4 regions of the Streptomyces sirii genome follow, and region 3 is predicted to be linked to each of the others. Evidence: riboswitches for the same ligand, from Rfam matches in the RefSeq annotation. Region 3 holds a riboswitch; each other region holds the start of a gene.
What was found. Region 3 has a riboswitch for cyclic di-AMP ahead of WAB15_RS19510 (M23 family metallopeptidase). Riboswitches for the same ligand answer to the same signal wherever they lie in the genome.

Region 1 (5,134 bases), 1.2 Mb from region 3:
GAGGGTGGCGGCCGTACGGACGGTGCGCGCGCTGCGCGAACCGCCCGTGAGCGCGGCGAGCGGATGCTGCCTGGGCTTGCGGTGCGAGGCCACGGTGGCCGTCACTTCCTTCCCTTCGGGCCGAGGGCGCGGCGGCGGTCGGCAACGGGGGAGCCGACCGCCGCCGCACCTCTCGGCGGGGCGGCCGACGGAACACCGGCACGGAGGCCGGTGATGGCGGGATGTCGGCCGCCTGGAGGAGGACGCTAAGCCTGAGCGTCACGGGGGTGAGTCCGGTTGGCTGGCATTGCTCGCTTTCGACCGCGGCGGGTGCGCGGTTGACCGCACCGCCGCCGCCTGCACACCGGGACCGGTCTGCCGTGACCGAAGCGGCGATTGCGGACGCCCTGCCGGAAAGACCGTGCTATACGGCGGCTACGATCCAGCACTATGGACGTAGTAATCAATGTCTTCGTCGGCCTGCACATCATCGGCATCGCCTCCCTGCTGGGCGGCTTTCTGACCCAGATGAAGGCGATGGGTGCGGGCACCGCCCGCTTCGTGCCGGCCATGCTGCACGGCGCGCTGACGATGCTGGTCACCGGCATCGTGCTGGTCGGCCTCAACCAGGCCCAGGACCACCCGGTCAACAACATCAAGATCGGCGTCAAGATGGCCGTCCTGGTGGTGATCCTGGCGCTGGTCTACGTCAAGCGGGACGAGGAGAAGGTCCCCGCGCCGCTGTTCGGCGCGGTGGGCGGGCTCACGATCGCCAACATCTTCATCGCGGTGCTCTGGACCTGACGGCGGCGCCCCTCCCCTACGGCACACCGCGCGGTCACCGTGCTCCGGAATCCGGAGCCGATGGCCGCGCGGTGGCGTGTGGGGGGTGACCCGTGGGGGGTGGCCTTGTCGAGCGCCCTGGGGCGCTTCGGGAAGGAGCGGTCCTCACAGGGAGGCGGGGCCGGCCTCAGGCCGGGCGGACGCTCCCGTAGATCGGCATGTAGTAGATCGACTCCTCGCGGACGTAGGCGCCCGGCTTGGGAGCGTGGATCATCTTGCCGCCGCCTATGTACATGCCGACGTGGCTGATGTCGTCGTAGAAGAACACCAGGTCACCGGGCTGAAGATCCTTGGTCGCCACCCGCTGGCCGACCTTGACCTGGTCCCAGGTCGTCCGCGGCAGATCGACCCCGGCCGCCTTCCACGCCGCCTGCGTCAGCCCCGAGCAGTCGTAGGAGCTGGGCCCGGTGGCGCCCCAGACGTACGGCTTGCCCATCTGGGTGCGGGCGAACGCCAGGGCCTTCTCCGCCTTGGTGGCGTACGAGTCCCCGGTGGAGCCGCCGTCGCTGGTGCCGCCGCCGGTCTGACCACCCGTCGAGTCGCCCGTCGAGCCGTCCTGCTGCCGCTGGCGCTCGGCCTCCTGCTGCCGGCGCGCCTCCTCGGCGGCCTTGCGCCGGGCCGCCTCCTCCTTCTGGCGCTCCAGCTCCGCCAGCCGCGCCTTCTCCTGTGCGGTGAGCCGCGACAGCAGCTGCCGGGCCTCGGCCAGCTTCCCCTGGACGGACTGCTTGGACTCCTTCAGCGAGGCCTGCGAGTGCTGCAGCTGCTCCAGGCTGCTGGTGGCCTTGGCCCGCTGCCGCGCCGCGGCCGCCGCCTGCTCCTGGTAGTCGGTGACCGCCTGCTTCTGCCGGCTGGTCAGCCGCTCCATCAGGTGGCTGCGGTCGACGAACTGCTGCGGGTCCTTGGCGAGCATCAGCTGCGCCGTCGGGTTCATGCCGCCGGTGCGGTACTGCGCCGAGGCGAAGGTGCCCAGTTCGCGCCGGGACTCGTTCATCCGCTGCGCGCGCTTGGCGGCGGCGTCGAGCAGACCGTCGACGGTGGCGCTCTGGTGCTCGGCGCGCTCCTTGGCGGCGTTGTACTTCTGGGTGGCCACCTCGGCCTGGTGGTAGAGGTCGTCGACCTTCTTCTTGACCTCTTCGATCGAGGGTCTGGGCGCCCTGGGGGCGGCGTCGGCGGACTGCGAGAGCAGGGTGACCGAGGCGAGCGCGGCGGTGGTGAGCCCGGCCGCCGTACGCCGGCTACCGGGCGAGATGAGAACGCTGGTGCGCGGCTTGCGATGGGACGCCAAGGCCGGCAACTCCTTCCGTGGACCGCCTACCGGGTTAGCTGTCGGGTTCGGGCGGTGTCGCTGACGGAAGGCTTGCCCTACGGTCCGTGCGGCCGCCGACGACGGCCGCTGGATCGATTCACCCCGGTGGTGCTGGTGGGTCCCCGGCTCCGGATGCCTGATGGCAGGGCCGGACTCGGCGCGGCGGCCCGTGCGGAAGCTGTCGACCGCGGGGAGGCGGGCTGCCTGAGCGAGGACGTTAGCCAATTCGTGTGGCTCCTGTGAAGGCTGATGTTCGATATGCCCGAAACCTTTTTGTGACCTGAACGCGCGGCGGGGGGTGTTGCGTCAGATGTCGGGTTCGGGGTAGTCGGCCGGCACCCGGCGGTTCCGCCTCCGGTCGCCTGACCTGCCCCGGCACGGACAATCGTGGACTCCCCGGCGCGCTGTCAGTGCGGCGGCCTAGACTCGGTGGGCGATGAGCAGCCTCTTTGACGACAGCTTTCTGGCGGACCTCGGCCCCAAGGGCGAGGAGGAGCACCCGCCGCCTCCCGAGGACGAGCACGAGCCGGTCCCGGAGGAGGTCCCCGCCGACCTCTTCGGCGGGAGGTTCGACGCGCCCTTGCACACCGAGGCGTACTACCGCGACGGCGCCGCCCGTCCGCCCGTCGACCCGGCCGCGCTGCTGGAGGGGCTCAACGACGAGCAGAAGGCCGCGGTCGTGCACGCCGGAGGCCCGCTGCTGATCGTCGCGGGCGCCGGATCCGGCAAGACCAGGGTGCTCACGCACCGCATCGCGCATCTGCTCGCCGAGCGCCATGTCCACCCCGGCCAGATCCTCGCGATCACGTTCACCAACAAGGCCGCGGGCGAGATGAAGGAGCGCGTCGAGCAGCTGGTCGGCCCGCGCGCCAACGCCATGTGGGTCTCCACCTTCCACAGCGCCTGCGTGCGCATCCTGCGCCGCGAGTCCAAGAAGCTCGGCTTCACCTCCTCCTTCTCGATCTACGACGCGGCCGATTCCAAGCGCCTGATGGCGCTGGTCTGCCGCGATCTGGACCTGGACCCCAAGCGCTTCCCGCCCAAGTCCTTCAGCGCGAAGGTCTCCAACCTCAAGAACGAGCTCATCGACGAGGAGACCTTCGCCCAGACGGCGGCCGACGGGTTCGAGAAGTCGCTGGCCGAGGCGTATGCGATGTATCAGGCGCGGCTGCGCGAGGCCAACGCCCTGGACTTCGACGACATCATCATGACGACGGTCAATCTGCTCCAGGCCTTCCCGGACGTCGCCGAGCACTACCGCCGCCGCTTCCGCCATGTGCTCGTCGACGAGTACCAGGACACCAACCACGCCCAGTACACCCTGGTGCGCGAGCTGGTCGGCCGGGGAACGGCCGACATCCCGGCCGCCGAGCTGTGCGTCGTCGGCGACGCCGACCAGTCGATCTACGCCTTCCGAGGTGCCACGATCCGCAACATCCTCCAGTTCGAGGAGGACTACCCGGACGCCACGACGATCCTGCTGGAGCAGAACTACCGCTCCAGCCAGACGATCCTGTCCGCCGCCAACGCGGTCATCGAGCGCAACGAGAACCGCCGCCCCAAGAACCTCTGGACGGACGCCGGCGCCGGCCCCGAGATCACCGGCTATGTCGCCGACACCGAGCACGACGAGGCCCAGTTCGTCTCCGACGAGATCGACCGCCTCACCGACGCCGGCGACGCCAAGGCCGGCGACGTCGCCGTCTTCTACCGCACCAACGCCCAGTCCCGAGTCTTCGAAGAGATCTTCATCCGGGTCGGTCTGCCCTACAAGGTCGTCGGCGGCGTGCGCTTCTACGAGCGCAAGGAGGTCCGCGACGTCCTGGCGTATCTGCGGGTGCTCGCCAACCCCGAGGACACCGTCCCGCTGCGCCGCATCCTCAACGTCCCCAAGCGCGGTATCGGCGAGCGCGCCGAGGCGATGATCGACGCCCTGTCCTCGCGCGAGAAGATCACCTTCCCGCAGGCGCTGCGCCGGGTCGACGAGGCGTACGGCATGGCGGCCCGCTCCGCCAACGCCGTCAAGCGCTTCAACGTCCTGATGGAGGAGCTGCGCACGATCGTCGAGTCCGGCGCGGGGCCCGCCACGATCCTGGAAGCCGTCCTGGAGCGCACGGGCTACCTCGCCGAGCTCCAGGCCTCCACCGACCCGCAGGACGAGACCCGGATCGAGAACCTCCAGGAACTCGCGGCCGTGGCCCTGGAGTTCGAGCAGGACCGCGGCGAGGCCGCGACATCGGGGGCTGCCGCCCCGGGCCCGGGCACCCTCGCCGACTTCCTGGAGCAGGTCGCGCTGGTCGCCGACTCCGACCAGATCCCGGACGAGGACGAGGAGGGCAGCGGCGTGATCACCCTCATGACGCTGCACACCGCCAAGGGCCTGGAGTTCCCGGTCGTCTTCCTGACCGGCATGGAGGACGGCGTCTTCCCGCACATGCGGGCGCTGGGCCAGACCAAGGAGCTGGAGGAGGAGCGCCGGCTGGCCTATGTCGGCATCACCCGCGCCCGCGAGCGGCTCTACGTCACCCGCTCGACGATGCGCAGCGCCTGGGGCCAGCCGTCGTACAACCCGCCCTCCCGGTTCCTGGAGGAGATCCCGGACAACTACGTGCAGTGGCGGCGGACGGGTCCGGCGACGCCTTCGGCGTCCATGGGCAACCTCTCGTCCAGGGGCGGCGGCACGGGCGGCCTCGGCGGCGGCATCGGCGCCACGCTCTCGTCGGCCCGCTCGAAGGGCCCGAGCGGCTTCGCGACCCGGCGCACCAAGGACCGCGAGGTGGTCTCGCTGGCCGTCGGCGACCGCGTCACCCACGACAGCTTCGGGCTCGGCACGGTCGTCGGCGTCAAGGGCAGCGGCGACAACGCCGAGGCGACCATCGACTTCGGCGGCGAGAAGCCCAAGCGGCTGCTGCTGCGGTACGCGCCCGTCGAGAAGCTGTAGGCGGTCGGGACGGGGGCCGGCGCAGGACGGGGAAGCGGGCGCCGGCCCGACGCTGCGGGAACGGC
Region 2 (5,134 bases), 2.3 Mb from region 3:
TCGACGAGGAGCTGGCCCGCTTCGCCGCCGAGGGCCCCACCCCGGAGGAGATGGAGCGCGCGCAGGCCCAGCTGGAGCGCGAATGGCTGGACCGCCTCGCCACGGTCAGCGGCCGCGCCGACGAACTGTGCCGCTTCGCCGTCCTGTTCGGCGACCCGCAGCTCGCGCTGACCGCCGTGCGGCGTGTTCTGGACATCACCCCCGAGGAGGTGCAGGCGGTCGCCAAGGCCCGGCTGCGCCCCGACAACCGCGCCGTGCTGGTCTACGAACCCACCGAGCCGACCGACGCCGCCGACACCGAGGAAGGGGAGGCGGACCAGTGAGCGACGCCACCAACCGCGCAGGGTCCCCCATGAGCACCATGGACTTCCACCCCCAGCCCCGGGGCGGCGCGCCCAAGCCGTGGGCCTTCCCGGCCCCCGACCGCAGCCAACTCCCCAACGGGCTCACGCTGCTGACCAGCCACCGCCCCGGTCAGCAGGTCGTCGCCGTCGAGGTCAACCTCGTCGCGCCGCTGGACGCCGAGCCCGAGGGCCTGGACGGCGTCGCCACGATCATGGCGCGTGCGCTGTCCGAGGGCACCGACAAGTACGACGCCGAGGAGTTCGCCGCCGAGCTGGAGCGCTGCGGCGCCACGCTGGACGCGCACGCCGACCACCCCGGCGTACGGGTCTCCCTGGAGGTCCCGGCCTCCCGGCTGCCCCGCGCGCTCGGCCTGCTCGCCGACGCGCTGCGCGCCCCCGCCTTCCCGGACAGCGAGGTCGAGCGGCTGGTGCGCAACCGCCTCGACGAGATCCCGCACGAGCTCGCGAACCCGGCCCGGCGTGCCGCCATGGCGCTGTCCAAGGAGCTGTTCCCGGCCACCGCGCGCATGTCGCGGCCCCGCCAGGGCACCGAGGAGACCGTGGCCCGCATCGACGCGGCGGCCGTCCGGGCCTTCTACGACGCCCATGTGCGGCCCGCCACGGCCACCGCCGTCGTCGTCGGCGACTTCACCGGTGTCGACCTGGACGCGGCGCTCGCCGAGACCCTCGGCGCCTGGAGCGGCTCGACGGCCGAGCCGCTGAAGGCCGCGCCGATCGCCGCCGACGACACCGGCCGTGTGGTGATCGTGGACCGCCCCGGGGCCGTCCAGACGCAGCTGCTCATCGGCCGGATCGGCGCCGACCGGCACGACCGGGTGTGGCCGGCGCAGGTCCTCGGCACGTACTGCCTGGGCGGCACCCTCACCTCCCGGCTGGACCGTGTGCTGCGGGAGGAGAAGGGCTACACCTACGGGGTGCGCGCCTTCGGCCAGGTACTGCGCTCCACCGCCCCCGGCTCCCCCGAGGGAGCGACGGGCGCCTCCCTGCTCGCCATCAGCGGCTCGGTGGACACCGCCTCCACCGTCCCGGCGCTCCAGGACCTGTGGCAGGTGCTGCGGACCCTCGCGGCGGAGGGGCTGACGGACGAGGAGCGCGATGTCGCCGTCCAGAACCTCGTCGGGGTCGCGCCGCTGAAGTACGAGACCGCGGCGGCCGTCGCGGGCACGCTGGCCGACCAGGTGGAGCAGCAACTCCCGGACGACTTCCAGGCGCAGTTGTACGCCCGCCTCGCGGAGACCGGCACGGTCGAGGCGACCGCGGCGGCGGTCAGCGCCTTCCCGGTGGACCGGCTGGTGACGGTCCTGGTGGGTGACGCGGCCCAGATCGCCGAGCCCGTCAAGGCGCTGGGATTGGGCGAGGTGACGGTCGTCGGCGGCTAGGGCCGAGCCGGAAGGCACGTCCTGGCCGCCCCGTATGACGGCAGATCAGGTCCGACCGGCGGCTCCCGTGGTGCTCCACTGCCACGGGAGCCGCCGTATGTCCGGTTTATGACGACTGGCCGCGACGCTTCTTGTGGCATCCCGCACAAAAAAGCGGTTCTGTTTGGCGATCGAAAGTTGCCCCGATTAGCGTCGGTCCGGCTGTTCGTCACAACTCCGCCACAACAGTGGCACCGGACAGTCATCGCCGAGTCCCCGTACGGCGCGAGCCAGGGGAGCCGGGGACCCACACGTCCCCTGGGGTGAATCGGACCCCTCTCCGGAGGAGCCCGTAGGAGACCTTCCTGCTCCGAACCCGTCAGCTAACCCGGTAGGCGAGAAGGAAGGAAAGGACAAGCCAGTACATGGCGTTCATACGTGCCACCGGGAAGCACCGTCGTGCGAGCCGCACCGCCCGCTCGACCCGCAACATCGCAGGCATAGCCACCCTCGCGGCCTCCGGCGTTGTCGCCTCGGTGGCCTCGCCGGCGCTGGCCGCCACGGACGAGGCGCGTACCCAGGACACCGGTCTGCAGCAGGCCGTCGTCCTCGGTGACGAGCTCGCCAACCGCATCGAGGCCCAGGCCGACGCGCAGCAGGCCGACGCCGAGGCCGCCGCCGCGCGGGCGAAGGCCGAGGCCGTCGCCAAGAAGCAGGCCGAGGAGGCCCAGCGCCGCGCCGAGGCGGCCCGCAAGAAGGCCAAGGCCGAGCGCGAGGCCAAGGAGCGCGCCGCCCGCGAGGCCGAGCGCAAGCGCCTCAACGCCTTCGTCGCCCCGATCGCCGGCTCCTACGTGTCGACCGCCTACAAGGCGTCCAGCAGCCTGTGGTCCTCGGGCAGCCACACCGGCATCGACTTCCACGCCGCCTCCGGGACCTCCGTCCACGCCGTCGGCGCGGGCACCGTCGTCGAGGCCGGCTGGGGCGGCTCGTACGGCAACAACATCGTGATCAAGATGAACGACGGCACGTACACCCAGTACGGCCACCTGTCGTCGATCTCCGTCTCGGTCGGCGAGAGCGTCACCCCGGGCAAGCAGATCGGCCTCTCCGGTGCCACCGGCAACGTCACCGGCCCGCACCTGCACTTCGAGGCCCGCACCACCCCGGACTACGGCTCGGACATCGACCCGATCGCGTATCTGCGCGCGCACGGCGTCAACGTCTGATCCATCGCAGCCGCCTCCGCTTCGCCCGATGCCGCACCGCTTCATCGACTGATGCGCCGCTTCGCCCGACGTCGGATCCGTCCATTGGCCAAAAAATATCCATGGATAACCGGAGTCCGTCGGAAAAGCCGTCCCGGTCGAATAGAGTCACGGAAATGTCGTCAACCGGCGGCGTTTCCCGGGGATTACGGCGGAGGCACGGACGATGCGAGGCCATATTTCCGCGCATGCGGTGTGCACGGCGATTCGCGAGGACATTGTCTCCGGCGCGCTGGCGCCGGGGAGTCGGCTGATCGAGGAGATCCTGGCGGCGCGTTACGGCGTCTCCAGGGTGCCGGTCCGCGAAGCGCTGCGCACCCTGCAGTCGGAGGGCTTTGTCACCACCCGCCACCACGCGGGCGCCTGTGTCGCCGAGCCCACCGAGCAGGAGGCCGCCGACCTGCTGGACATCCGCGCGCTGCTGGAGCCGCTGGGTGCCGCCCGCGCGGCCGCCCGCCGCAGCCCGGCCCACCTGAAGGTGCTGCGCGGCCTGGTGCGGCTCGGACGTGAGCGGGCCCGGCACGGCAACCCCGCGGACCTGCGCCAATTGGACGGCTGGTTCCACGAGACGCTCGCTCAGGCGGCCGGCAGCCCCAGCCTGACCGCGCTGCTGACCCAGCTGCGGCGCAAGATCGAGTGGATGTACGCGGTGGAGCCGCCGACGAGGGCCGGCGAGTCCTGGGACGATCACGGCGCGGTGCTGGACGCGGTGGCCCGGGGGGACGCGGAACGCGCCCGCACCCTGATGGCGGCTCATATCGAGCGTTCGCTTCCGGTGTACCGGCTGCGGCGCCCGGCCAAGGCCGAGGTGAGGGATCCGAAACGGCCCGTCAACACAGCGCGCGCCCGCTCTTAACAAGGGCCCCGTATACAAAGAGGTGGGCAGGGGGAAAGGCGCGCGGGGGAATGGGGTGCGAAGGCCGCGCGGCGGTTTTTCGTATAGCGCCGCTATTCCAGAGCCAGCATTTCGGTCCGCCGTCCGCCCTTATTCGCAATTCCTGTGCTTCCGTGCCGGGCGCCGAGCCGTACGGCCTTTCCGGAGAGCTGATTCAGCGGCGGTGCGGCGCGGTGCCGCGGTGAGGCATTTTCGGGCGGGTTGCCGACGGGGAAATGAATGCGACCGCAGCGAAACGGCCCCGCCGCGGCGACCGGGTTCCGGTCTCCGCGGCGGGGCCGCCGCATGTACAGGGTCCTGGGGGACTCAGACGGTCTCGGGGAGCTCCTCGAGACCCTCGGCGACGAGCTTCGCCAGGCGGTCGAGCGCGGCCTCGGCGCCGTCGGCGTCGGAAGCCAGCACGATCTCCTCGCCGCCCTGGGCGCCCAGGCCCAGGACCGCGAGCATGGAGGCCGCGTTGACGGGGTTGCCATCAGCCTTGGCGATCGTCATCGGGACGCCGGAAGCGGTGGCCGCACGGACGAAGATCGACGCGGGGCGGGCGTGCAGGCCCTCGGCCCAACCGACATTGACGCGGCGCTCAGCCATGGTGTTGCCCTTCAAAGTCGTGACTGTTGTCTAGACCAGTCTCTCACGCTGCCGGGAGTGCTCCGGCAGCCCTGAGTCCTGCCCCGAGCGTACGCGGGAGGGCCGGTTGTCAGTGCCCGGTCGTACTCTGTCCGCATGCAGAAGCCGCCGGATCATGCATACCCGACCCACTGGGAAGCCGATGTGGTGCTGCGTGACGGCGGCACGGCGCGGATCCGCCCCATCACCCCCGATGACGCCGAGCGGCTGGTCTCCTTCTACGAACAGGTCTCGGACGAGTCGAAGTACTACCGCTTCTTCGCCCCCTACCCGCGGTTGTCCGACCGCGATGTGCACCGCTTCACTCACCACGACTACGTCGACCGCGTCGGACTCGCCGCCATGGTCGGCGGTGAGTTCATCGCCACCGTCCGCTACGACCGGATCAACGACCAGGGCCTGCCCGCCAAGGACCCCGAGGACGACCAGGCCGAGGTCGCCTTCCTCGTCCAGGACGCCCATCAGGGGCGGGGAGTGGCCTCCGCCCTCCTGGAGCACATCGCGGCGGTCGCCCGTGAGCGCGGCATCAGGCGGTTCGCCGCCGAGGTGCTGCCCGCCAACTCCAAAATGATCAAGGTCTTCACGGACGCCGGGTACACCCAGAAGCGGACGTTCGAAGACGGC
Region 3 (5,134 bases):
CGGGCGGTACTTGCCGGTGAGGAAGCCGGCGGCGAGGGCCCAGTACGGGACGGCGCCCACGCCCTCACGGGCGGCCACGTCGGCGAGTTCGCCCTCGTAGGTGTCGCGGGAGACCAGGTTGTAGTGCGGCTGGAGGGCGACGTAACGGGCCACGCCCTCGCGGGCGGAGAAGGCCAGGGACTCCTCCAGGCGCCGCGCGGAGATGTTGGAGGCCGCGATCTCACGGACCTTGCCGGCCTGGACGAGCTCGTCGAGCGTACCGATGATCTCCGAGACCTCGACCGATTCGTCGTCGTAGTGGGTGTAGTAGAGGTCGATGTAGTCGGTGCGGAGACGGGTGAGGGATTCGTCGACCGCGGACTTGATGGTGGCCGGGCTCAGGCCCTTGTAGTCGGGGTGGGCACCGACCTTGGTGGCGACGACGACCTCGGAGCGATTGCGGCGGGAGGCCAGCCAGTTGCCGATGAGGGCCTCGGATTCGCCGCCCTTGTTGCCGGGTGCCCAGGCGGAATAGGCGTCGGCGGTGTCGATGAAGTTGCCACCGCCTGCCGCATACGCGTCGAGCACGGCGAACGACTCGGCTTCGTCGGCCGTCCAGCCGAAGACATTGCCGCCGAGGGCGAGCGGGGAGACGGCGAGCGAGCCGAGGTTCCGGCGGTTCTGGGGGGTGGGGTGTGTCGAGGTCATGCGTTGTTGCAGCGCGGGGAGGAAGGGAGTTATTCCCGGGGAGGAGTTAAGGGGGGTGCAATGAGGGAAGCCCCGGGGATTCCCCCGGGGCTTGCACTCGGAAAACCTCCCGAGACGCGTTGAGGCCGCCACCTCACGGTGGGCCCTCAGACCCGTCTTCCGGCGGGCCGAGTCCTCAGACGTTCAGGCCGTGATCGCGCAGCCACGGCATCGGGTCTATCGGGTCGCCGGCGCCGGGGCGTACCTCCAGGTGGAGGTGGGGACCGGTGACATTGCCGGTGGCGCCGACGCGGCCGATCACATCGCCGGTGTTGACCTTGCCCGAGGTCTTGACCATCGAGGACAGATGGCAGAACCACAGCTCGGTGCCGTCGTCGAGGGTGAGGACGATGCGGTAGCCGTACGAACCGGCCCAGCCGGCCTGGGTGATGGTGCCGGAGTGCACCGCCCTGACGGGCGTACCCGTCGGTGCGGCGAAGTCCTGGCCCGTGTGGTCGGCGGCCCAGCGGTCGCCGGCCTGCCCGAAGCTGGCGGTCAGGGTGTAGGAGGCGACGGGGGTGATGAAGCTCTTCGCCAGTTGGGCCAGCCGTTCGGCCTCCGCCTTCCGGCGCGCCGCCTCCTCGGCCTTGCGCTTGGCCTCCAACTCCGCCGCCTTCTTGGCGGCAGCAGCCTTGTCCGCCGCGTCCTGGGCCGTCTTCTGGGCTGCGGTCGCTCGCGTCGCCGCCTGCTTGACCGCGGCGTCCTCGGCCGCTTCGCGGGCCTGCTCCTCGGCGGCGCCCTGCTGCGCGTCGGCCTGCTGGAGGATGCGGCTGCGCAGCGCCTCGCCGGCGTTGGCGCCCGTACCGGTCGTACCGGTCTGGCTGACCTGGGTGAGCGGGCCGGTGGAGTCGCTTCCGGAGTCCGATCCGCCGGAGTCGGATATGAGGCCGCCGATCCCCGGGAGGGCCTCGGCGTCCGGGAGGCTGTCGGAGATCTCGTGGGCCATGCCGCCGATGTCGGGCATGGAGATCGGGACCGGCGGTCGGTCCTCGGCGGTGGCCATGCCACCCGCGCCGACCGCCGCGATGACGCCGACACCCAGGACCGTGCCGCTACGGGCGAGTCCGCCGCCGCGCTGCTTGGCCACCCGGTGCTTGCCGCGGACCGGGCGGAGCGACTCCTCTGTGGGGTTCCACTCCTCCCATGCGCCGTCGCCGTCTATGTCCGCTATGCCCTCCGGATCACCCGGGCCTTCGAAGGCACCTCGGTGGTCGAGTCGGTATGCGGACGGAGCCTCGGGGGCAGGCCTGTTGGACGCCACGGGGGCGCACTCCTTTCCTTCCTTCTCGCCTACCGGGTTAGCTGACGGGTTCGGAGCAGGAAGGTCTCCTACGGGCCACTCTGGCGGAGGCGCCCGATTCACCCCAAGGTGGTGGTTCCCCGGTTCCCTTGGTGCAGTTCGAAGTGCTGGAGGAGCGTGAAAAGCGCATGCGGGATTCGGCGTCGGCGCGCGGTGCCGCCTCTTGCGACGGCTGGGACGACCGCGCTGCGTTATCGGACAGTAATAGAGGTCGCGACTGTTTTCCAAGCCTTCCCGGGAATCCTTATCCGTTCCGCATGAGAGGTGGCGGGGACTTTTTCGGTCACCATGCCAACAAAGCGGGCGAGTTGACCATGCACCCCTAAACGATCTCGTGCTGATTGTGCGTCAGTCGTTATGCGGAGGGGCGCCCCTCAGTTACGGAACGTGAGGGCGTAACGTCGGATCATGGTCGTCAACGTCGAGAGCGCGGGGAACACCGTGAGCTCCGGAAACGTCAAGGGCGGTATCGGCCGGAGCGCGGCGGCGGATCTGGCGGAGCGCTACCGGGAGTTCTCCTGGCGGGAGGCGCGGGGACGGTCCGACGCCCATGCGGAGCTGACCGCGCGGATCAGCCAGGACCCGGAGTTCTGCGATCTGCTGTCGGGGTCGCTGCCGGCCGGCAACAAGCAGCAGCCGAACCTCCTGCTCGCCGCCGTCCGCCAGCTCGACGGCCCGCACGCGGAGCAGGGCCCGCGCGACGAGGCGGCGTACGGACGCTGGCGCGAGTGGACGGTCCGGCACTGGGACGAGGTCCGCGCGGTGATCATGCAGCGCGCCACCCAGACCAACGAGCCGGCCCGCTGTGCCACGCTGCTGCCGCTGCTCGCCCGGCTGCCGCAGCCGCTGGCTCTGCTGGAGGTCGGCGCGTCGGCCGGGCTGTGCCTGCATCCCGACAGTTACCGGTACCGGTACGAGTCCGCCTCCCGGTACGAGGGGCAGCCCGCGGGCACCCCGCGGACCGTCGAGGTGGGGGCGCCGGACGGCCCGGTGGAGTTCCGCTGCCGCACGGACTGGGCGCCCGAGGAGCTGCCCGGCCGGCTGCCGGAGATCGTCTGGCGGGCCGGAATCGATCTGAACCCGCTCGACCCCGTCGGCGCACCGGACGATCTGCGCTGGCTCCAGTCGCTCGTCTGGCCGGGCGAGGGGGAGCGCACGGCGCGGCTCTCCGCCGCCGTCGAGGCCGTACGGGCGGCGCCGCGGCCGCGGATCGTACGCGGCGATCTGATCGACGAGCTGCCCGCGCTGGCCGCCGCGGCACCGCCCGAGGCGACGCTGGTCGTCTTCCACAGCGCCGTGCTGAACTACCTTCCGCCCGCCCGCAGCGAGGAGTTCGCGCGCCTCGTACGGTCGCTGCTCGACGGACGGCCCGGCGGTGGGCACTGGATCTCCAACGAGCACCACTCCGTCCTGCCGTGGATCACCGCGCCGGAGCACCACTCCGGGCGCCCGGAGGACGGACGGCTGACCCTCGCCCTGGACGGGCGGCCGGTCGCGCTCACCGGCCCGCACGGCGAGAGCCTGCACCGGCTGCCGAAAGCGGCGGCACGGAGAGGCTGACCGGCCCCCACGCGCCGCGCCCCTACTCCCCCATGGGCCGCTGCACCGCCAGCAGGGCCATGTCGTCCGCCGAGGCTCCGCCCGTATGCCGTGCCACATCCTCGACGAGGGTGTCCAGGAGGGCGTCCGGGCCGGGGAAGCGGCGGCCGCGCAGCCGGTTCGAGGGGTCGTAGAAGCGGCCGCGGAAGTCGCGGGCCTCGGTCATGCCGTCGGTGAAGAACAGCAGCAGCGAGCCGGCCGGGAGGAACGTCTCGTCCGAGCGGTCGGGCCAGCTCGCCACCTCGCTCATCCCCAGGGGCAGCGCCGGCGCCCCTGGGGCCAGCTCGCGCAGCCCGCCGTCCGGGGTGAGCATCAGGGGAGCCGGGTGGCCCCGGTTGAGGACCCGCAGCGCGGGCCGCCCGTTGGCGGGGATCTCCGCCAGCACGGCGGTGGTGAACCCCTCGAACCGGTCCAACCCTCCGCGCCGCCTGCCCTCCCGCTGCAGCGCCCGCTCCAGCCGGCCGGCCACCGCCTCCAGGGTGGTCTCCTGCTCCGCCGCCTCCCGGAAGGCGCCGATGACGACCACCGCGGCCTCCACCGCCTCCAGGCCCTTGCCGCGTACGTCGCCGACGATCAGCCGCACGCCGTGCGGGGTGTCCTGCACCGCGTAGAGATCGCCGCCGATCCCGGCGTCCGCCCGCGCGCCCACATAGCGGGCGGCGATCGCGAGCCCGGCCAGCCGCTCGGGCGGCAGCGGCAGTACGGCGCGCTGGGCGGCCTCCGAGACGTCCCGTACGGACGCCAGATGGGCATCGCTCGTCCGCACGACCCGGTTGATGCCCAGCGCCAGCAGGGCGACGACGAAGACCGTGGCGAGCTCCGTCACCGACTCGTGGTAGTTCGGGGCGGTGCTGCGGTACGTCACCCCCCAGACCTCGCCGGCCATGGCGGCCACGGCCGTGAGGGCGGTGCTGGCCAACGACAGCAGCGGCGCCGCGACCAGGGGCGCGGCGGCGAAGAAGGGGGAGGCGGTGTAGCTGGGCGGGGTCCCCAGGTCGAAGGCGAGGCCGGCGGCGATCAGCAGGGCGGGGAGCCAGCGCGCCAGGCGCCGCACCGGCGGGGGCATCCGCTCACGGCGCGCCCGCCGCTCCCCGTCGCCCGTAGGGCGCCCGTCGACCTGCCGCATCCGCACCGGCCTCTTCCGCTCCCGCCCGTCTTCCGTACGAGCAGCGGCGTGTCGGCCGCCTCGACTCCCCAAGGGTTGCCGGTGCGAGGCCGTGCGGCGAGCCGTCGGGGGCCGGACGGGTCACGGGACGGGCCCCGTCGGAGACGTTCATCAGACGCTTATCCGGGTCCGTGATCATCTCTTCGGGCGTGCAGCTTGAAGGGGGAAACATGCTGAACGAGATGGTTTTCCGGAGCGAGGACGTGCCGGCGGCGGACCGGTTGTCCTACTGGGCGGAGCGTCTGGAGCAGACCCACGCTCCGATGCACCTGAGCAGCGACCACTCCGACGACTTCCGGGCCACCCAGCGCGTGCTGGACCTCGGCGCCGTGTCCGTGTGGCCG
Region 4 (5,134 bases), 510 kb from region 3:
GCCGGGGCCGCCGGCCCGGCTCCCGAGCTGTTCACCTGGGAGTTCGCCGCGGACCCGTACCCCGCGTACGCCTGGCTGCGCCGCCATGCGCCGGTCTACCGGACCGAGCTGCCCAGCGGTGTCGAGGCCTGGCTGGTGACCCGTTACACCGAGGCGCGGCAGGCGCTCGCCGACGCCCGGCTGTCGAAGAACCCGGTGCACCACAGCGAGTCCGCGCACGGCAAGGGCAAGGTCGGCATCCCGGGGGAGCGCAGCGCCAACCTGATGACGCATCTGCTCAACATCGACCCGCCCGACCACACCCGGCTGCGCCGGCTGGTGTCGAAGGCGTTCACCCCGCGCCGGGTCGCGGCCTTCGCCCCCCGCGTCCGGGAGCTGGCCGACCAGCTCATCGACGGCTTCGCCGACCGCGGCGAGGCCGACCTGATCCATGAGTTCGCCTTTCCGCTGCCCATCTACGCGATCTGCGACCTGCTCGGGGTGCCGCGCGAGGACCAGGACGACTTCCGCGACTGGGCGGGCATGATGATCCGGCACGGCGGGGGCCCGCGCGGCGGGGTCGCCCGGTCCGTGAAGAAGATGCGCGGCTATCTCGCCGAGCTGATCCACCGCAAGCGGGCGTCCCTGGGGGAGACGGCGGAGCCGGACGAGGACCTGATATCCGGTCTGATCCGCGCCTCCGACCACGGCGAGCACCTCACGGAGAACGAGGCCGCCGCGATGGCGTTCATCCTGCTCTTCGCCGGTTTCGAGACCACCGTCAACCTCATCGGCAACGGCACCTATGCGCTGCTGCGCCACCCCGCCCAGCGCGAACTGCTGCAGAAGTCGATGGTGGCGGGCGACACCGAGCTGCTGGCCACCGGCATCGAGGAGTTGCTCCGCTACGACGGGCCCGTGGAGCTGGCGACCTGGCGGTTCGCGACGCAGGAGCTGACGCTCGGCGGGCAGCGGATCGCCGAGGGCGATCCCGTACTGGTGGTGCTGGCCGCCGCGGACCGTGATCCGTCACGCTTTGTCGAACCCGATGTTCTCGATCTGACCCGACGTGACAATCAGCATCTGGGATACGGGCACGGCATCCACTACTGCCTGGGCGCACCGCTCGCCCGGCTCGAAGGGCAGACCGCGCTCGCCACGCTCCTGACCCGGCTCCCGGACATCCGGTTTGCCACGGATCCTGATGATCTGCGCTGGCGCGGCGGGCTCATCATGCGCGGACTGCGGTCCCTTCCGGTGGAGTTCACGCCCGAACGGTCCTGACCGGGGGTATCGCCGAAGGTGACGCAGCGTCAGCAGCGTGACCTCCGCGTGATCTGCGCTACACCGGCTTGTGACTACCCGTGACCCCGGCTACCTTTCGATCGACGGTCGACAGGATTCACGATTCGTTCACGCGGGCGCACGCATAAGCGGACGTCCGATGGGGTGGGGAATCGAACGGTCGTCGAACAACTCAACCGCCGCGCGAAAGGCATCCGCATGCGTTCCGGGAACGGCCGACATCGTCGCCCCCGTCAAGCACCGGCCATCTTTGTCACGGTGGGAGTGACCGGCGCGGGGCTCGCACTGCCCCTGGTCTCCGCCAGTGGGGCACACGCCGCCGACACCGCGACCTGGGACCGGGTCGCCCAGTGCGAGAGCGGCGGGGTGTGGAGCGCCGCCTCGGGCAACGGCTTCTACGGCGGGCTGCAGCTGACCCAGGAGATGTGGGACGACTACGGCGGCGGGGCCTACGCCTCGCGCCCCGATCTCGCCAGCCGCGCCCAGCAGATAGCCGTGGCCGAATCGATCCTCGACGACCGCGGCCCGGACGCCTGGCCGAGCTGCGCCGTCAACGCCGGGCTCACCAAGGACGGCCGCGCGCCGAAGGTCGACCCGGGCAGCACGAGCACGCCGCGGCCCGACCCGTCCGACGAAGACGCCGACCCGGCGCCCTGGGACCAGCCCCCGTCGACCGGCTCGTCCGATGACCCCGGCGACCCGGACGACTCCAAGGCTCACGAGGGCGACCACGAGGCCGAGCCCAAGGGGTCCCATGACGGATCCCAGGGCGGCTCCCACGACGGATCGTCCGACGACTCGCGCGACGACGCGGGCGACGAGCCGTCCCAGGAGACGCCGGCGCCGTCCGAGTCCGACGGCGGCGACACCCCCGAGACCCCGGAGCCGTCCGACTCCGCCACCCCCGGCGACCAGGGCGACGACGCCTCCCGCCCCACCGACCCCGCCGGCGACGCCGGCCGTACGGACCCGAGCGGTACGCCCGGCCAGACGCCCGGCAAGGGCAAGCACCGCGGCGACGCGGACCCGGGCGAGGACGACGGCGGCGACCGGTCGCCCGGCGGCCGGCACGCCTCGCGCGGCGACGACGGGCGCCGCACGGACCCGGCGGACGGCGACTACACCGTGCGCCCGGGTGACAGCCTGTCAGCCATCGCCGCGGCCCACCGGCTGCCCGGCGGCTGGCCCGCGCTCTACGAGCGCAACGAGGGCGTCATCGGGGCCGACGAGAACCTGATCCAGCCGGGTCAGCGGCTCGATCTCGGGCATGCGGCAGGCTAGTTCGCCGTATTCGTCCCCTTTGGGAAAGTGAGACAAGGCTCTCGTTGGGCGGCGGGCGGGCAGATCCGCCCGCCGCCGTCATAACGGGTCCCACCTGCAGATATGTGACCAACCCGTGATCAAAAACGGTCAACTTGGTTCAGAAGGTGGGGTTTGAACACCAAGGGGATTACTGCTTACGGTCAGGACCGCTCGCCAAAGCGGGCCCCTTCGATCACACGCCGAATCCTGCCGGTGGTCGGAGGTAGTTGACGCGCAAGCGCCGAAGGCAGGAGCGGGGGAACCAAGGTAGGCGCCGGCCCGGTCCGTGAAAGCGGGTCAGTCGGCTTGGGGTGAAGCCAGGTGCGCCACGCGCGCCCGGCCGGGCGACTCACAGCCCGAACCCGACAGCTCACCTCGTAGGCGTCGGTGAGGAAACGAACGAACCATGCTGATCAACAAGGGCAAGCACCGTCGTCCCTCCAAGGCCGTCCGCGTCGCCACCCTCGCCGGTGTCGCCGGTGCCGCCGTCGCCGTCCCGCTGATGGGCGCCACGTCCGCCTCCGCCGCCTCGGTCGCCACCTGGGACAAGGTCGCCCAGTGCGAGTCCGGTGGCAACTGGTCGATCAACACCGGTAACGGCTACTACGGTGGCCTGCAGTTCTCCAACTCCAGCTGGGCCGCCGCCGGTGGCACCCAGTACGCGGCGCGCGCCGACCTGGCCACCAAGGCCCAGCAGATCGCCGCCGCCGAGAAGCTCCTCGCCATCCAGGGCCCGGGTGCCTGGTCCTGCGCCGGTGCCGGCGGCCTGACCTCCGGTGGCCCGTCCCCCGACCTCGACACCTCCACCAAGTCCGCCCCCAAGCAGGACGAGGCCAAGCCCGAGGTGAAGAAGGCCCCGGCCCCCAAGGCCGAGAAGGCCCAGCCGGCCCCGAAGAAGTCCGAGCGCGGCGGCGACTACACCGTCAAGTCCGGCGACACCCTCGCCAAGATAGCCAAGGCCCACGGCACCAACTGGAAGTCGCTCTACGAGGCCAACAAGTCGGTCATCGGCGGCAACCCGAACCTGATCTTCCCGGGTCAGCAGCTCAGCATCTGAGCCGTCCGCTCACCGGGACTCCCGCCCGCCGAAGCGGCGGGCCCCGTTCCTCCGTGAGACCGCCCCGTCCGGCGCGCCACTCCCCCCAGCGCGCCGCGGCGGGGCTTCTCCATGCGCCGCGGTCCGCACCGCCGTGACCAGCTGCGTCTCGCGCTTTTACCCGCTCAGCGAACAGTGTGGCGAAACATCCCGTGAACTGCGCCTTTGGGCTCTTTGTTCCGTCATTCCGTCCCACGGAGCGGGCCAAGGGCAAGCGCACGCGCCCCGGGCCGTTAGGCTCGTGCTGCAGAACTCCAGACACCCACGAAGGAGACAACGTGCCGTCCATCGACGTCGTCGTAGCCCGCGAAATTCTCGACTCGCGAGGTAATCCCACGGTCGAGGTCGAGGTCGGCCTCGACGACGGCAGCACGGGCCGTGCCGCCGTGCCGTCCGGCGCCTCGACCGGCGCCTTCGAGGCCATCGAGCTCCGCGACGGCGACCCGAACCGCTACCTCGGCAAGGGCGTCGAGAAGGCCGTCCTGGCCGTCATCGAGCAGATCGGCCCGGAGCTCGTCGGCTACGACGCGACCGAGCAGCGGCTGATCGACCAGGCGATGTTCGACCTGGACGCCACCGACAACAAGGGCTCGCTCGGCGCCAACGCCATCCTCGGCGTCTCCCTCGCCGTCGCGCACGCCGCCTCCGAGGCCAGCGACCTCCCGCTGTTCCGCTACCTCGGCGGCCCGAACGCGCACGTGCTGCCCGTGCCGATGATGAACATCCTCAACGGCGGCTCGCACGCCGACTCCAACGTGGACATCCAGGAGTTCATGATCGCGCCGATCGGCGCGGAGTCCTTCTCCGAGGCGCTGCGCTGGGGCGCGGAGGTCTACCACACCCTCAAGAAGGTTCTCAAGGAGCGCGGCCTGTCCACCGGCCTCGGCGACGAGGGCGGCTTCGCCCCGAACCTGGGCTCCAACCGCGAGGCCCTCGACCTCATCCTGGAGGCCGTCAAGCAGGCCGGTTACACCCCCGGCCAGGACATCGCGCTCGCGCTGGACGTCGCCGCCTCCGAGTTCTACAAGGACGGCACGTACCAGTTCGAGGGCCAGTCCCGCTCGGCCGCCGAGATGACCGAGTACTACGCGGAGCTGGTCGACGCCTACCCGCTGGTCTCCATCGAGGACCCGCTGTTCGAGGACGACTGGGCCGGCTGGAAGGTCATCACCGACAAGCTCGGCGCCAAGGTCCAGCTGGTCGGCGACGACCTGTTCGTCACCAACCCCGAGCGCCTCGCCCGCGGCATCGAGGAGGGCTCCGCCAACGCGCTGCTGGTGAAGGTCAACCAGATCGGCTCGCTGACCGAGACCCTGGACGCCGTCGAGCTGGCCCAGCGCAACGGCTTCAAGTGCATGATGTCGCACCGCTCCGGTGAGACCGAGGACGTCACCATCGCCGACCTGGCCGTCGCCACCAACTGCGGCCAGATCAAGACCGGTGCCCCGGCCC

Region 1: it holds a riboswitch for cyclic di-AMP, as region 3 does, so the genes downstream of both, WAB15_RS25285 (NlpC/P60 family protein) here and WAB15_RS19510 (M23 family metallopeptidase) in region 3, are expected to answer to the same signal.
Region 2: it holds a riboswitch for cyclic di-AMP, as region 3 does, so the genes downstream of both, WAB15_RS30190 (M23 family metallopeptidase) here and WAB15_RS19510 (M23 family metallopeptidase) in region 3, are expected to answer to the same signal.
Region 4: it holds a riboswitch for cyclic di-AMP, as region 3 does, so the genes downstream of both, WAB15_RS17185 (transglycosylase family protein) here and WAB15_RS19510 (M23 family metallopeptidase) in region 3, are expected to answer to the same signal.

Annotation. Positions count from the first base shown of each region.
Region 1 covers NZ_CP147982.1:5,581,133-5,586,266, forward strand. The annotation lists gene WAB15_RS25275 (NlpC/P60 family protein) at 1-105, opposite strand, end outside; gene WAB15_RS25280 (hypothetical protein) at 430-783, shown strand; gene WAB15_RS25285 (NlpC/P60 family protein) at 950-2,107, opposite strand; cyclic di-AMP (ydaO/yuaA leader) riboswitch at 2,115-2,283, opposite strand; gene pcrA (DNA helicase PcrA) at 2,565-5,069, shown strand.
Region 2 covers NZ_CP147982.1:6,700,495-6,705,628, forward strand. The annotation lists gene WAB15_RS30180 (M16 family metallopeptidase) at 1-323, shown strand, start outside; gene WAB15_RS30185 (M16 family metallopeptidase) at 362-1,744, shown strand; cyclic di-AMP (ydaO/yuaA leader) riboswitch at 1,980-2,136, shown strand; gene WAB15_RS30190 (M23 family metallopeptidase) at 2,149-2,949, shown strand; gene WAB15_RS30195 (GntR family transcriptional regulator) at 3,155-3,844, shown strand; gene WAB15_RS30200 (HPr family phosphocarrier protein) at 4,190-4,471, opposite strand; gene WAB15_RS30205 (GNAT family N-acetyltransferase) at 4,607-5,134, shown strand, end outside.
Region 3 covers NZ_CP147982.1:4,364,934-4,370,067, forward strand. The annotation lists gene WAB15_RS19505 (aldo/keto reductase) at 1-687, opposite strand, end outside; gene WAB15_RS19510 (M23 family metallopeptidase) at 863-1,987, opposite strand; cyclic di-AMP (ydaO/yuaA leader) riboswitch at 1,999-2,154, opposite strand; gene WAB15_RS19515 (DUF2332 domain-containing protein) at 2,435-3,586, shown strand; gene WAB15_RS19520 (PP2C family protein-serine/threonine phosphatase) at 3,609-4,691, opposite strand; gene WAB15_RS19525 (helix-turn-helix domain-containing protein) at 4,961-5,134, shown strand, end outside.
Region 4 covers NZ_CP147982.1:3,856,362-3,861,495, reverse strand. The annotation lists gene WAB15_RS17195 (cytochrome P450) at 1-1,263, shown strand, start outside; gene WAB15_RS17190 (transglycosylase family protein) at 1,543-2,565, shown strand; cyclic di-AMP (ydaO/yuaA leader) riboswitch at 2,775-2,985, shown strand; gene WAB15_RS17185 (transglycosylase family protein) at 2,993-3,643, shown strand; gene eno (phosphopyruvate hydratase) at 3,961-5,134, shown strand, end outside.